Regions from separate parts of the Streptomyces sp. JW3 genome, predicted to be linked through region 2. Evidence: riboswitches for the same ligand, from Rfam matches in the RefSeq annotation. Region 2 holds a riboswitch; the other holds the start of a gene.
What was found. A riboswitch is a leader RNA that binds a small molecule or an ion and turns the genes downstream of it on or off. The one in region 2 is predicted to bind cyclic di-AMP.

Region 1 (7,352 bases), on a different contig from region 2:
GCGGCTCGGCGACACCACTCAGCTGCTCACCCGCGGGGACAGCGCGCACTTCGACTCGCTGACCCCGCACCGCATCGCGGCCCAGGATCCCGACGGGGTCGAGCTGCTGTTCGTCCACACCCTGCTCCAGAGCCCCACGGCCGCGCTGTGCCTGGGCCCCACCGACGGAGTCACACCATGAGCGACATCGAGGAGAAGTTCCCCCGCGCCCTGTGGGTGCGGCTCATCATCTACATCGCCGTGGGCCATGTCTTCGCGGCCTTCGTGTACTTGCTCTTCGAGGTGGGCGCGAAGTGACGTCCCGCGCGAGGGTCCCAGTCCGCGCGAGGTGTCTCAGTCGAGCAGGCGGTCGCGCAGCCGTTCCCGGGTCCCGGGGGTGATCCGCAGCCCCCGCTCCAGGTAGGCGTCGACGCCGCCCCAGGTCCGCTCGACGGTCTCGAACGCGGCCGTCAGATACTCGGCACGCGCGTCGAACAGAGGGCTCAGCAACTCCATGACCTCGGCGGAGTAGGCCGACTCCGAGGTGCCGCTGCGCTTCACCTTGTACCGGCGGTGCTTCTCGTTGGACTTCAGGTAGTCCTCGACGATCGCGTCCCGCTCGACGCCCAGCGCGAGCAGCGTCACCGCGATGGACAGCCCCGCGCGGTCCTTGCCGGCCGCGCAGTGCATCAGGGCCGGGACGCTGTCCTCGGCCAGCGCGTGCAGCACCCGGGAGTGCTCGGCGGTGCGGTCCGTGATGATCGAACGGTACGAGGCGATCATCCGGTCCGCGCCCTTGCCGCCATCGAGGATCTCGCGCAGCTGGTCGAGGTCGCCGTCGCGGACCATCTTCCAGAACTCGGCGCCGTCGGCGGGGTCGGACAGCGGCAGGTTCACATTGCGCACGCCCGGCAGGGTCACGTCGGGGCCTTCGAGCTTCTGGTCGGCCGCGTTGCGGAAGTCGAAGACGGTGTGCAGGCCCAGGCCGGCGAGGAACGCCGCGTCCTCGGCGGTCGCGTGGGCGAGGTGGCCGCTGCGGAACAGCACGCCGAACCGCACCCGCCGTCCGTCGGTGGCCGGCAGCCCGCCGACGTCACGGAAGTTACGTACCCCGGCCAGCTCCGGCTCGGTCGACGGGACCTGTTGCGTCATGGAGGCTCCTCACGGTCGCGCACACCGCCGCGGCTCGGCGGTCCGCACGGACCGACGATACGGCATGACCCCGCCCGGACCCGGCCGTGTTCCGAGGTCCCGCGGACCGCCCCGGGACCGGACTGAACAGGGTGCCGACCGTGCCGCCGAGCCGGGCGTCCACACGATCGATCTGACCGTTAAGTCCCAATGGATACGAATAGTTCGTTTTCCTTTAACGTGCCCCGATCCAGCGGTATATGAGCGAAGGCGCGTGAGCAGCGTCATATCCGTACCTGGTGGTGACGAGAAGCCTTTCGCCATGCGCACGTAATCGACGTGCTCTCAAAGGGTTTTCGCTGAAGGGTGAAGATCCTTAATCCACGGAGAGTGACCGGGAATTGGTCGGCCATTCCCGCACAGTGCGAACTACGGGCCGGCATCGGCTTGTCCACGCGTGTTCCCGTCACTTACGTTCACCACCGATCCGGACGGACGCCTAATCCTGCCGCCGCCCGGAGACCCCACCCACTCACCACCCGTGTTCGGCAGGAGCGGGGGACCCACAGGTAAAACCGCCTGTTCCGGTTCCCGGGACGGCTAGGGGTAAAGCCGCGCCTTTTCCGGCGCGGCCGGGCAGCTCCAGCCCGCACCCGACAGCTCACCTCGCAGGCGCCGGAGAGGAATTCGTCATGCCCGCGAAGGGTAAGCACCGCCGTACCAGGACCCAGCGTCTGACCCGCACGCTCGCCGTCGCCACGACCGGCGGCGCCGCACTCGCCCTGCCGCTCGTCGGAGCGGCCGGCGCGCACGCCGCCCCCGCCGCCCAGTCCGACTCCGCGAAAACCGCGCAGACCTACACCGTGCGCGCCGGTGACTCGCTGGCGAAGATCGCCGACGCGCAGCACGTCAGCGGCGGCTGGAAGAAGCTCTACGAGGACAACCGCGCCGCCGTCGGCTCGGATCCCTCGCTGATCCGCCCCGGCCTGAAGCTCACCCTCGGCGCCGGGGCCGAGGCGTCCGCCACGGCCGAGAAGAAGACGACGGCGCAGCCCGCGGCGGACACCTCCACCGCGGCCACCGGCTTCGTCGCCCCCGTCGACGGCGCCACCGAGGGCACCCCGTACCACCAGTCCGGCAGCATGTGGTCCAGCGGCTACCACACCGGCACCGACTTCGTCGTCCCGACCGGCACCTCGGTGAAGGCCGTCGGCGCGGGCACCGTCGTCACGGCCGGCTGGGGCGGCGCGTACGGCAACCAGGTCGTCATCAAGCTCGCCGACGGCCACTACGCCCAGTACGCCCACCTGTCCGCGCTCTCCGTCTCCAGCGGCGACGCGGTGACGGCGGGACAGCAGCTCGGCCTCTCCGGTGCCACCGGCAACGTGACCGGCCCGCACCTGCATTTCGAGATCCGCACCACGCCGGACTACGGCTCGGACATCGACCCGCTCGCCTACCTGCGGTCGCAGGGCGTCTCCGTCTGACGCCGGCTGCCCCAGCCCCGTGCTCACCGAAGGCCGGACCCCGATCCCCGGGTCCGGCCTTCGGTGTGGGTGACCTGTGGAACGGCGCTCACTTATTCCGGAATTGGCCAACACTTTAGAAGTGGCCTTTCTCACCGCTCGTCAACCCCGTCCTACGGTCGCGTAGGTCACAATCCAAGGTGAATCATGGGTCGACGTGGCAGACGATTCGAGAAGTGAGAAGAGTGCCGGCAAGGCAGTGATCGGGTCGTACGTGGCGGTGGGGGACAGCTTCACCGAGGGGGTCGGCGACCCCGGCCCCGACGGGGCGTTCGTCGGCTGGGCCGACCGCTTCGCCGTCCTGCTCGCGGACCGGCGGCCCGAGGGCGACTTCACGTACACCAACCTCGCCGTACGCGGGAAGCTGCTCGACCAGATCGTGGCGGACCAGGTGCCCAGGGCGGCCCGGCTCGCACCGGACCTGGTCTCCTTCTGCGCGGGCGGCAACGACATCATCCGGCCCGGCACCGACCCGGACGAGCTGGCCGAGCGGTTCGAGCGGGCGGTCGCCGCGCTCACCGCCACGGCCGGCACCGTCATGGTGACCACCGGCTTCGACACCCGCCGGGTGCCCGTCCTCAAACACCTGCGGGGCAAGATCGCCACGTACAACGGGCATGTGCGGGCCGTCGCCGACCGCTACGGCTGCCCGGTGCTCGACCTGTGGTCGCTGCGCAGCATCCAGGACCGCCGCGCCTGGGACACCGACCGGCTGCACCTCTCGCCCGAGGGGCACACCCGGGTGGCGCTCCGGGCCGGCCAGGTGCTCGGCCTGCCGGTGCCGGCCGACCCGGAACAGCCCTGGCCGCCGCTGCCGCCGCGCGGCACCCTCGAGATCCGCCGGGACGACGTGCAGTGGGCGCGGGAGTACCTGGTGCCGTGGTTCGGGCGCCGGCTGCGCGGTGAGTCCTCCGGCGACCACGTGACAGCCAAGGGCACGCTGTCGGCGGACGACATCAGGATGCGGATCTCGGCGGTGGCGTGAGACGGCGGGGCGGGGGACCGCCGAGCGGGACGGCTGAGTTCCCGGAAACCGGTGATACGCGGTGGGCGTAAGTGACCTGCGGCGAAGGCCGCTGTCACACCGGACGACCATAATGAAGGTCTGTCCTACTCCACTTGGAGGTACCGTGGCCGGTTTCCGTTCCCCCAGCTCCGGGCTCCGCGCGCTGCGGCCCGAGGCCTTCGGCGCGGACCCGAGCGGTGAGCGCATGGCGCGCATCCGCAGATCACCGCACTTCGCGAACGGCGTCTTCCAGAACCCGGGAGGCACCGCCCGCACCCGGCCCTCCGGATCGACGTCGCAGCTCGCCAAGAGCTACCTCGACCGCCAGGCTCGGGCCCGCCGGGCCCCGGCCGGCACCATCCCGGTGCACCCCACCACCGTCGCCGACCTGTCCCGTCCCCCGGCCACCGGTCTCCGGCTGACCTGGGCCGGGCACTCCAGCGTCCTGGCCGAGATAGACGGGCAGCGCGTGCTCTTCGACCCGGTCTGGGGCGAGCGCTGCTCCCCGTTCCCGTTCGCCGGACCCAAGCGGCTGCACCCGGTCCCGCTGCCGCTGGCCGCCCTCGGCCCGGTGGACGTCGTGGTCATCTCGCACGACCACTACGACCACCTCGACCTGCCCACCATCAAGGCACTGGCCGGCACGGACACCCTGTTCGCCGTGCCCCTCGGCGTCGGTGCCCACCTGGAACACTGGGGCGTGCCCGCGGACCGGCTGCGCGAACTCGACTGGCACGAGTCGACCAAGATCGGCGGCCTCACCCTGACCGCCACCCCGGCCCGCCACTTCTGCGGCCGGGCCCTGCGCAACACCCAGCACACCCTCTGGGCCTCCTGGGTGGTCGCCGGACCGGAACACCGCGTCTACCACAGCGGCGACACCGGCTACTTCGACGGCTTCAAGGACATCGGCGCGGCACACGGCCCGTTCGACGCGACGATGATCCAGGTCGGCGCGTACTCCGAGTTCTGGCCGGACATCCACATGACCCCGGAAGAGGGCGTCCGGACCCACCTCGACCTCCAGGGCGGCCGGCCCGGCGGTGTGCTGCTGCCGATCCACTGGGGCACGTTCAATCTGGCGCCGCACGCGTGGGCGGAGCCGGGAGAGTGGATGAAGGACGCCGGCGAGCAGGCCGGCCAGCCGGTGGTGTTCCCCCGCCCGGGCGAGCCGTTCGAGCCGACGGGGGAGCTGCCGGTGGAGGCGTGGTGGCGGTCGCTGTCCGGGCCGATCGCGCGTCCGTGGCGTCGTGCGGGAATCGCTGAGGGCGCGGCCGGCACGAGCAAGGGGGATCTCGACCTCGCGGGGGAGCGGTGACGTCGGCCGGGCTCGAACGGTGGGTCCGGCGCGGGCGATGGACGAACCCGGGGATCAGCCGGTACCGCCGAGAGGTCCCTCGCCGGACTCCACCAGTTCCTTGAGGCGGGCCAGGTCGGCGGCGACCATGTCGGCGTCGCGCTCGAAGTCGGCATCGCTGGTCTCCGGCCCTCGACGGAGGGTGAACACCACTTCGCTCCCCGCGCCGTTGGCGATCACGCGGACCGGGTTGTAGACGGTCTCTCCGGAGGGCAGCGTGACGTCGTGGTCGAGCACGCCCAGCTCGTTGGGCGGGGTGAAGGTGATCACGACCCGTCCCATGGGGGAGTACTCCGCGACCCAGTGGTCGTCGCTCTTCTCGATGGACCGTCCCAGGCCGTGGGCCCACGCGGGCAGGTTGGCCGGGTCTGACGCATAGGCGTAGACGTCGTTGACGGTGCGGTCGATGCGGATGCTGAGATGACGTGATCCCTCGCCGATGTCGTTCATGGCGGTGACGGTAGCGAACCGGTGTCACCGACTTCTTGAACGAATCGGACGTGGCGCCCTGCCGGGGCCTCTGGACGCCCGGCCCCGGCCGACGTCCGGCCGGGGTGGCTCGGTCATGCTCCGGCAGGCTTCACCAGCGCTCCGGTGACTCCCGCGTGCCCGCCCTCACGCCCGAGCCGACGTCACCTCCGTGACCAGTGCCACGAGGGCGTCGGCGGCCGGGGCCGAGGAGGCGGGGTTCTGGCCGGTGATGAGCAGGCCGTCGCGCACGACGTACGGCGCCCAGTCGTCGGTCTTGGAGTAGGTGCCGCCGAGGCGCTTGAGCTCGTCCTCTACGAGGAAGGGGACGATGTCGGTGAGGCCGACGCCGGCTTCCTCGGAGTCGGCGAATCCGGTGACCTTCTTGCCCCGGACCAGGGGGGTGCCGTCCGCGTCGACGGTGTGGCGCAGGACGCCGGGGGCGTGGCAGACCAGGGCGAGCGGCTTGCCGGCCCGCAGGGTGGTCTCGATCAGGCGGGCCGAGCGCCTGTTCTCGGCGAGGTCCCACAGCGGGCCGTGTCCGCCGGGGTAGAAGACCGTGTCGAAGTCGTCGGCCGAGACCGCGTCCAGGCGCACGGTGCGGGAGAGCGCCGCGGTCGCCTCGGCGTCGGACTCGAACCGGCGGGTCTGCTCCGTCTGGAAGCCCGGCTCGTTGCTCTTGGGGTCCAGCGGCGGCCGGCCGCCCTTCGGCGAGGCGAGGGTGATCTCCCAGCCGGCCTCCTTGAAGCGGTAGTACGGCGCCGCCAGCTCCTCCAGCCAGAAGCCGGTCTTGCGGCCGGTGTCGCCGAGCTCGTCGTGCGAGGTCAGAACGATGAGGACCTTCATGTCTGCTTCTCCTTGAAATAGACCGGTCGTCTAGTGGGCGGCGCAAGGAATGCCCGCGCCTTCCGACCGGCGAGGAATTGCCGGGCTCAGATGTGCAGGAGGTGCCTGGTGACCGTCATGGCGGTGTCGAGGGGGGCGAGGTCGCGGTGGATCTTGGCCATGACGCTGGCACCGAGCCACATGTCGTACAGGGCCTGTGCGGTACGGCCGGGGTCGCCGTCGACCGTGATCGATCCGTCCGCTAGACCGCCGGCGACCGTGCGCTCGATGCGGTCGACGATCGCCCCGGTGCCCTCCTTCAGGACCAGTCGCATCGGCTCCGACAGGTCGGCGACCTCGGCGCCGAGCTTCACGGCCAGACACTTGCCCTGGCACTCGTCCAGACTCTGCGTCTGCCGCCACTGCTCCCAGTAGGCCATCAGCCGCTCGGCGGCCGACGCGCCGGGCCGGGCGAGAACGCGGTCCATGTCGGAGGCGTACTCGTCGAAGTAACTCCTCAGCAGTGCTTCACCGAAGGCGTCCTTGGAGGCGAAGTAGTGGTAGAAGGAGCCCTTCGGCACGCCGGCCTCGGCGAGCACCTCGTTGATGCCGACCGCGGAGTAGCCCTTGTGGGCCATGATCCGCTGGGCGACGTCGAGGATGCTTCGGCGAAGGTCGGTGCTGCGTGGGGTACTGGGCATGACGTGAACGTAGCAGATGATTAGACCGGTCGTCTAGTACTCCGTCCGCGTCGAGAGCCGGCTGCGGCTCGCCGCTGTCAGCGGACCAACTCTGGTCGGTCCCGACTGGCCTGCTCCGCAGCGCTGTTGACGGGCCGTCACCGCTCGCCCCGGGGTGCGCGACCGTCGGGCGACGGCGTTCGGCGGGCGGTGTCAAGTGATCTACAGTGGCGCTCTGTCCAGCACACGGGGTGCGTCACCGGCACCTGTACCGGCTCCGGGCCGTGCTCGTACGAAAGGCAAGCTGTGCGTCCGCTTGAGGAAACCGATCCGGTGCGTATGGGCCGGTATCGCCTGGTAGGCAGACTCGGTCAAGGCGG
Region 2 (7,352 bases):
CTGATCTCGGGCCTGATCCGCGCCTCCGACCACGGCGAGCACCTCACCGAGAACGAGGCCGCCGCGATGGCCTTCATCCTCCTCTTCGCCGGCTTCGAGACCACCGTCAACCTCATCGGCAACGGCACGTACGCCCTGCTCACCCACCCCGAGCAGCGCCGCCGCCTCCAGGACTCCCTCGCCGCCGGGGAACGCGGCCTGCTGGCGACCGGCGTCGAGGAACTCCTGCGCTACGACGGTCCGGTCGAGCTGGCCACCTGGCGGTTCGCCACCCGGCCGCTGACCCTCGCGGGCCAGGACATCGCCGTCGGCGACCCGGTGCTCGTCGTGCTCGCCGCCGCCGACCGGGACCCGGCCCGCTTCACCGACCCGGACACCCTCGACCTCTCCCGCCGCGACAGCCAGCACCTCGGCTACGGCCACGGCATCCACTACTGCCTCGGCGCCCCGCTGGCCCGGCTGGAGGGGCAGACCGCGCTCGCCACGCTCCTGACCCGGCTGCCCGACCTGAGTTTGGCCGCCGACCCGGCCGAACTGCGCTGGCGCGGCGGCCTCATCATGCGCGGTCTGCGCACCCTGCCGGTGGCGTTCACCTCGGTCGCCTGAAGAGACCGTCGCAACCGCAAAGGTGACACGCAGTCACCTCTGTGATCTCCATGTGATCTACACGGCATGAACTTGTGATGAGTGATCGTATGCCTATACGTTCACGGATCAGCGCGGCACCGAGCATCAATCGCCGTGCGGGCCCTGCTGTCTTGTGAAAGGTCTCCGCATGCTCTCCGGGAACGGCCGACACCGTCGCCCCCGCCAGGCCCCGGCCCTGGTCGTCGCTGCCGGAGTCACCGGCTCCGCCATCGCGATCCCGCTCCTCGGAGCCACCGGCGCGCACGCGGCCGACGGTACGACCTGGGACCGTGTCGCCGAGTGCGAGACCGGCGGCGCATGGAGCCAGAACGGCGGCAACGGCTACTACGGCGGTTTGCAGATGTCCCAGGAGGACTGGGAGGCGTACGGCGGCCTCGCCTACGCCACCAGCGCCGACCAGGCCAGCCGCTCCCAGCAGATCCGGGTGGCCGAGAAGGTCCTGGCGGCCCAGGGCATCGCCGCCTGGCCGACCTGCGGGCTGCTGGCGGGCCTGGACGGCAGCGCCTCGGACGATTCATCCAGTTCGTCTGATTCCTCCACCTCGTCCGACGCGACCGACTCGTCCGACGCGACCGACGCGACCGACTCGACCGACTCCGACTCCTCGGCGTCCCCGTCGGCCACCGAGTCCACCGACTCCCCCACCGACTCCTCGGACAGCGGCGACGAATCACCCAAGTCCGACACTTCATCCAAATCCGCCTCGCCCACCGACGAGGCGAGCGACGAGCCCACCACCAAGAGTGACACCGCGGGCATCGGTGACAGCGCCGACAACCTCGAACCCGCTCCTGGCACTTCGAGCCTCACCGACACCGGCGCCGGCCGGCACCGGGGCGGCAGCGCGGACGACGAGACGGCGAGCGGCCGTTCCGAGTCGGCCTCCGGGCGGCACGCCTCGCGTGACGACGAGACGGCGCGGGACGCGGGCGACGGGACGTACACCGTGCGGGCCGGCGACAACCTGTGGGCCATCGCCGACTCCCTTGACCTCGCCGGGGGATGGTCCTCCCTCTACGCCGAGAACAAGGACACCGTCGGCGCCGACCCCGACCACATCCTGCCCGGTCAGAAGCTTGCTGTTGGGGTCGAACCGGTCGAAAAGCAGCGGTAGTTCACGTCACGGTTCGGGCTGAATGTCCGTATTAAACGCCGTGAGAGATAGGTCTCAGAAGCCCTGATCGTCTTTGTAAATCCGCCCGGGTCCTGTCTACGGTCAGGACCGCTCGCCATCGCGGGCCCCGGCCGCCGCAACGCCGAATCCTGCCAGCGGCAGCCCGGGAACAGTCGTCGCGCAAGCGCCGCAGGCAGGAGCGGGGGACCCAAGGTAGGCGCCGCACCGGGCAGTTGAGCCGGAGCGGCTAGGGGTGAAGCCGTGTCCGTGCGTAATACGCAAGTGAGTACGCACGTGACACGGCCGGGCAACCGAACCGGCCCGAACCCGACAGCTCACCTCGCAGGCGTCGGTGAGGGGATCAACCATGCTGTTTTCCAGCAAGGGCAAGCACCGCCGTCCGTCCAAGGCCACTCGTGTCATCGCCATAGCCGGCGTGACCGGTGCCGCCGTCGCCGCCCCGCTGATGGCGGCCGGCAGCGCCTCCGCCGCCTCCGAGTCCGAGTGGGACACCGTCGCCCAGTGCGAGTCGGGCGGCAACTGGTCCATCAACACCGGCAACGGCTACTACGGCGGGCTCCAGTTCTCCGCCTCCACCTGGGCGGCCTACGGCGGCACGCAGTACGCCTCCACCGCCGACCAGGCCAGCAAGAGCCAGCAGATCCAGGTCGCCGAGAAGGTGCTCGCGGCGCAGGGCAAGGGCGCCTGGCCGAGCTGCGGCACCGGCCTGTCGGGGGCCGGCGGCTACACCGGCTCCTCCGACGAGAGCGACAGCCAGAGCAGCGGCTCCAACAGCTCCAGCGGCTCCACCGAGACCCGTGAGACCCAGGAGCAGCCGGCCTCCCGCTCCCAGGAGCGCCCGGCGGCCGAGACCACGCAGAAGTCCGACAAGACCGTCACCACCCCGACCGGCAAGAAGGTCGAGAAGGGGGACGGCGAGTACAAGGTGGTCAAGGGCGACACCCTCAGCTCGATCGCCGAGGCGCACGACGTCGACGGCGGCTGGGCGAAGCTGTTCAAGCTGAACGGCGACATCGTCGACGACGCCGACCTGATCTACCCGGGCCAGCAGCTGCACCTGAAGTAGCCCCCGAAGTAAGCGGCGCGAAGCTCCCCGCCCCGGTGCGTGTTCCCCCGTACGCACCGGGGCGGGGTCATGTCCGGTTCGCGGAGCGCTTTTGTTCCGTTCGGAAACAATTTACTCTCGGTTCTGTCCAACGGGTGGGTGACCGGCTGGCCGATCGCCCCGGGCCGGTTAGGCTCGTCCCGCAGAGCCGCGCGTACCGCGCACCCGCGTCACACAGAAGCGTCACATTGAAGAAGGAGATGCTCGTGCCGTCCATCGACGTCGTCGTAGCCCGGGAAATCCTGGACTCCCGAGGCAACCCCACGGTCGAGGTCGAGGTCGGCCTCGACGACGGCAGCACGGGTCGTGCCGCCGTTCCGTCCGGCGCCTCCACCGGTGCCTTCGAGGCCATCGAACTCCGTGACGGCGATGCCAACCGTTACCTCGGCAAGGGCGTGGAGAAGGCCGTCCTCGCCGTCATCGAGCAGATCGGCCCGGAGCTGGTCGGCTACGACGCCACCGAGCAGCGGCTGATCGACCAGGCCATGTTCGACCTGGACGCCACCGACAACAAGGGCTCGCTCGGCGCCAACGCCATCCTCGGCGTCTCGCTCGCCGTCGCGCACGCCGCCTCCGAGGCCAGCGACCTCCCCCTCTTCCGCTACCTGGGCGGCCCGAACGCGCACCTGCTGCCCGTTCCGATGATGAACATCCTGAACGGCGGCTCGCACGCCGACTCCAACGTGGACATCCAGGAGTTCATGATCGCGCCGATCGGCGCCGAGTCCTTCTCCGAGGCGCTGCGCTGGGGCGCCGAGGTCTACCACACGCTGAAGAAGGTCCTGAAGAACAAGGGCCTGTCCACCGGTCTCGGCGACGAGGGCGGCTTCGCCCCGAACCTGGAGTCGAACCGCGCCGCGCTCGACCTCATCCTCGAAGCGATCAAGGAAGCCGGTTACACCCCCGGCGAGCAGATCGCCCTGGCCCTGGACGTGGCCGCCTCCGAGTTCTACAAGGACGGCGTCTACTCCTTCGAGGGCAAGGAGCGCACCGCCGCCGAGATGACGGACTACTACGCCGAGCTGGTCGAGGCGTACCCGCTGGTCTCCATCGAGGACCCGCTGTTCGAGGACGACTGGGACGGCTGGAAGACCATCACCGAGCGCCTCGGCGACCAGGTCCAGCTGGTCGGCGACGACCTGTTCGTCACCAACCCGGAGCGCCTGGCCCGCGGCATCGAGGAGAACGCGGCCAACGCGCTGCTGGTCAAGGTCAACCAGATCGGCTCGCTGACCGAGACCCTGGACGCCGTGGAGCTGGCCCAGCGCAACGGCTTCAAGTGCATGATGTCGCACCGCTCCGGCGAGACCGAGGACGTCACCATCGCCGACCTCGCCGTCGCCACCAACTGCGGCCAGATCAAGACCGGCGCCCCGGCCCGCTCCGAGCGCGTCGCCAAGTACAACCAGCTGCTGCGCATCGAGGAGATCCTCGACGACGCGGCGGTGTACGCCGGCCGTTCGGCGTTCCCCCGCTTCAAGGGCTGACCGCCCCTCAGTAGGCAGCGTCGTACGTACGTCCCCGTACCCGGTCCCGTACCGTGTGCGGGGACGTACGCGCGTGCACGGGAGGCGGAAGAGCGATGGCCGTGAAGGACCGGGACCGTTTCTCCACCGCGACCCGCATCCGGGCGCTGGGGGAGCAGACGGCGGCCCGGGTCTACCGCTCGCAGACCAAGCGCCAGGCCCGCCGCTCCCGGCTGACCGGCCGGGCCGCGCTGCTGGTGATGGTGATCTGCTCCCTGGTCGTGGTGCTCGCCTACCCGATACGGCAGTACGTCGCCCAGCGCGCCGAGATCGCCGACCTCCAGCGGGAGAAGCAGGAGGCCCGGCAGCGGGTCGAGGACCTGCGCGACCTCAAGGCCCGCTGGCAGGACGACGCCTACGCCGAGCAGCAGATCCGGCTGCGGCTGCACTATGTGATGCCGGGGGAGACGGGCTTCGTCGTCATCGACCCGGGCACGGCGAAGCAGTCCCGGGCCGGACTCGGCGCGGCCGGCCGGCCCTGGTACCGCACCGTCTGGGACGGGGTCGACAAGGCCGACGCCGCCACCAGCCACCACCAGTAGGACCCACAGGAAGACCGACAGAAGCCAGTCATGCACACGCCCCCGCCGCCCACCCCGCGCACCGAGCCCACCGACGCGGACGTCGAGGCGTTCCGGCAGCAGCTCGGCCGTCCGCCGCGCGGCCTGCGCGCGATCGCGCACCGGTGCCCCTGCGGGCAGCCGGACGTCGTGGAGACCGCCCCCCGGCTGCCCGACGGGACGCCGTTCCCGACGCTGTACTACCTGACGTGCCCCAAGGCGGCTTCCGCGATCGGCACCCTTGAGGCCAACGGGGTGATGAAGGAGATGACCGAGCGGCTCGCCACCGACCCGGAGCTGGCCGCCGCGTACCGCGCCGCGCACGAGGACTACATCCGGCGCCGCGACGAGATCGAGGAGCTGACCGGCTTCCCGAGCGCGGGCGGCATGCCGGACCGGGTCAAGTGCCTGCACGTCCTGGTCGCCCACTCGCTGGCCGCCGGGCCCGGGGTGAACCCGCTGGGCGACGAGGCGATCGAGATGCTGCCCGAGTGGTGGCGCAAGGGCCCGTGCGTGAGCACCGCCCGAGGGGAGGACGAGAAGTGACCCGGGTAGCCGCCGTCGACTGCGGTACGAACTCCATCCGCCTGCTGGTCGCGGACGCCGACCCGGCCACCGGCACGCTCACCGACCTGGACCGCCGGATGACGATCGTCCGCCTGGGCCAGGGCGTCGACCGCACCGGCCGCCTCGCCCCGGAGGCGCTGGAGCGGACCTTCGCCGCGTGCCGCGAGTACGCGTCGGTCATCAAGGAGCACGGCGCCGAACGGGTCCGCTTCGTGGCCACCTCCGCCTCCCGGGACGCCGAGAACCGCGCCGACTTCGTCCGCGGCGTCCTGGACATCCTCGGCGTCGAACCCGAGGTGATCACCGGCGACCAGGAGGCCGAGTTCTCCTTCACCGGCGCCACCAGGGAACTGACCGGCCGCACCGACCTGCACCGGCCCTTCCTGGTGGTGGACATCGGCGGCGGCTCGACGGAGTTCGTCGTCGGCGACGACCAGGTCCGCGCCGCCCGCTCGGTCGACGTGGGCTGCGTCCGGATGACCGAACGGCACCTGGTGGCGGACGGGGCGGTCACCGACCCGCCCGCGGAGGAGCAGATCGCGGCGATGCGGGCGGACATCGAGGCGGCCCTCGACCTCGCCGGGCAGACCGTCCCGCTGGCCGAGGCCCGCACCCTGGTCGGCCTGGCCGGCTCGGTGACGACGATCTCGGCGATCGCCCAGAACCTCCCGGCGTACGACTCGACGGCCATCCACCACTCCCGGATCACCCGCGCCCAGGTCGACGAGATCACCACCCGCCTCCTGCACTCCACCCACGCCGAACGGGCCGCGATCCCGTCCATGCACCCGGGCCGCGTCGACGTGATCGGCGCGGGCGCGCTGGTCCTGCGGACCATCATGGAACGGACCGGCGCGGCGGAGGTCGTGGTCAGCGAGCACGACATCCTGGACGGGATCGCGTTCAGCGTGGCAGAAGAGATCGAAGAGGGTACAGCGAGGGACTGACCTGCGCGCATGCGCAGAGATCAGACACACCACGGCCCCGGTGCCCTACTCGGCGGAACCGGGACCGTCGGCCCGTCATGGGAACGTTGACCGGTCCCTCGCCGTCGAGGTCGGCAAGGTGCGGGTACTTGACCCGTACCTCGGTCGTCTTCTGACCGGCGGCGACCAGGCCGAAGTACCGGCGGTAGACGTTGAACTCGCGGATGCGAGCGCTGGTGTCTGTCATGGGGCGGCAACGCTCCTGACTGAGTACCGGTCATCATCGGGGTGCTGTCCGGCGGATTGTGAAAGAAGGACGCTATCGCGCGGCGTTCATCACACGGGTACGCAGCGGTCCGGCCGCCAGTGTGCGGGCGGGCCGCCAGGAGTAGGCAGTGACCTCTTCCTCCTGCAACTCGACCAGGTCTGCCGTGGTCCGGAAGAGGTAGCGGAAGTCGAAGTGGAGATGTTCGGGTTCGCCCTTTGCGGGGTTCGCCGGGATCGCGTGCGTGTCGATGTGCAGTGGCAGGCCACCTTCGGGCGTGACGCGGTAGGGGCTGATCCCGGTCTCTTCGGCCAGTTCCCGCAGGGCCGCGTCCATGAGTGTCGGGTCGTCGTCCTCGATGTGCCCGCCGGGCAGCAGCCACGTCCGCAGCGCCCGATGCTCGATGGTGAGGACACAGCCATCAGGACGTAGCACGGCAGCACCGGCCGTGGTGTGGCCGTGGAACTCTTTCCGTGACGTAACCGAGTCGCCCACCCGGCCGAGCGTCGCGACCAGTGCGGACAGGGCAGCCCACTCGTCGGGGTACTCGGCGAGGTAGGCGTCGACCGTCTCGCGTACCTGCAGTGCCGTGATCGGCATGGTTGCTCCGTTCCCGTTGC

Region 1: linked by a shared signal. The riboswitch ahead of ACTT8P_RS16960 (LysM peptidoglycan-binding domain-containing M23 family metallopeptidase) and the one ahead of ACTT8P_RS06950 (transglycosylase family protein) in region 2 are both predicted to bind cyclic di-AMP.

The regions. Positions count from the first base shown of each region.
Region 1 is NZ_JBQOUX010000036.1:44,484-51,835, reverse strand. It holds gene ACTT8P_RS16975 (helix-turn-helix domain-containing protein) at 1-181, shown strand, start outside; gene ACTT8P_RS16970 (DUF6126 family protein) at 178-297, shown strand; gene ACTT8P_RS16965 (tyrosine-protein phosphatase) at 334-1,131, opposite strand; cyclic di-AMP (ydaO/yuaA leader) riboswitch at 1,637-1,798, shown strand; gene ACTT8P_RS16960 (LysM peptidoglycan-binding domain-containing M23 family metallopeptidase) at 1,803-2,597, shown strand; gene ACTT8P_RS16955 (SGNH/GDSL hydrolase family protein) at 2,836-3,621, shown strand; gene ACTT8P_RS16950 (MBL fold metallo-hydrolase) at 3,767-4,960, shown strand; gene ACTT8P_RS16945 (SRPBCC family protein) at 5,015-5,449, opposite strand; gene ACTT8P_RS16940 (type 1 glutamine amidotransferase domain-containing protein) at 5,615-6,313, opposite strand; gene ACTT8P_RS16935 (TetR/AcrR family transcriptional regulator) at 6,400-6,993, opposite strand; gene ACTT8P_RS16930 (protein kinase domain-containing protein) at 7,312-7,352, shown strand, end outside.
Region 2 is NZ_JBQOUX010000010.1:67,047-74,398, reverse strand. It holds gene ACTT8P_RS06960 (cytochrome P450 family protein) at 1-606, shown strand, start outside; gene ACTT8P_RS06955 (transglycosylase family protein) at 776-1,762, shown strand; cyclic di-AMP (ydaO/yuaA leader) riboswitch at 1,938-2,126, shown strand; gene ACTT8P_RS06950 (transglycosylase family protein) at 2,130-2,849, shown strand; gene eno (phosphopyruvate hydratase) at 3,095-4,375, shown strand; gene ACTT8P_RS06940 (FtsB family cell division protein) at 4,471-4,956, shown strand; gene ACTT8P_RS06935 (DUF501 domain-containing protein) at 4,987-5,520, shown strand; gene ACTT8P_RS06930 (Ppx/GppA phosphatase family protein) at 5,517-6,488, shown strand; partial or broken gene ACTT8P_RS06925 (ASCH domain-containing protein) at 6,595-6,714, opposite strand; gene ACTT8P_RS06920 (NUDIX hydrolase) at 6,787-7,332, opposite strand.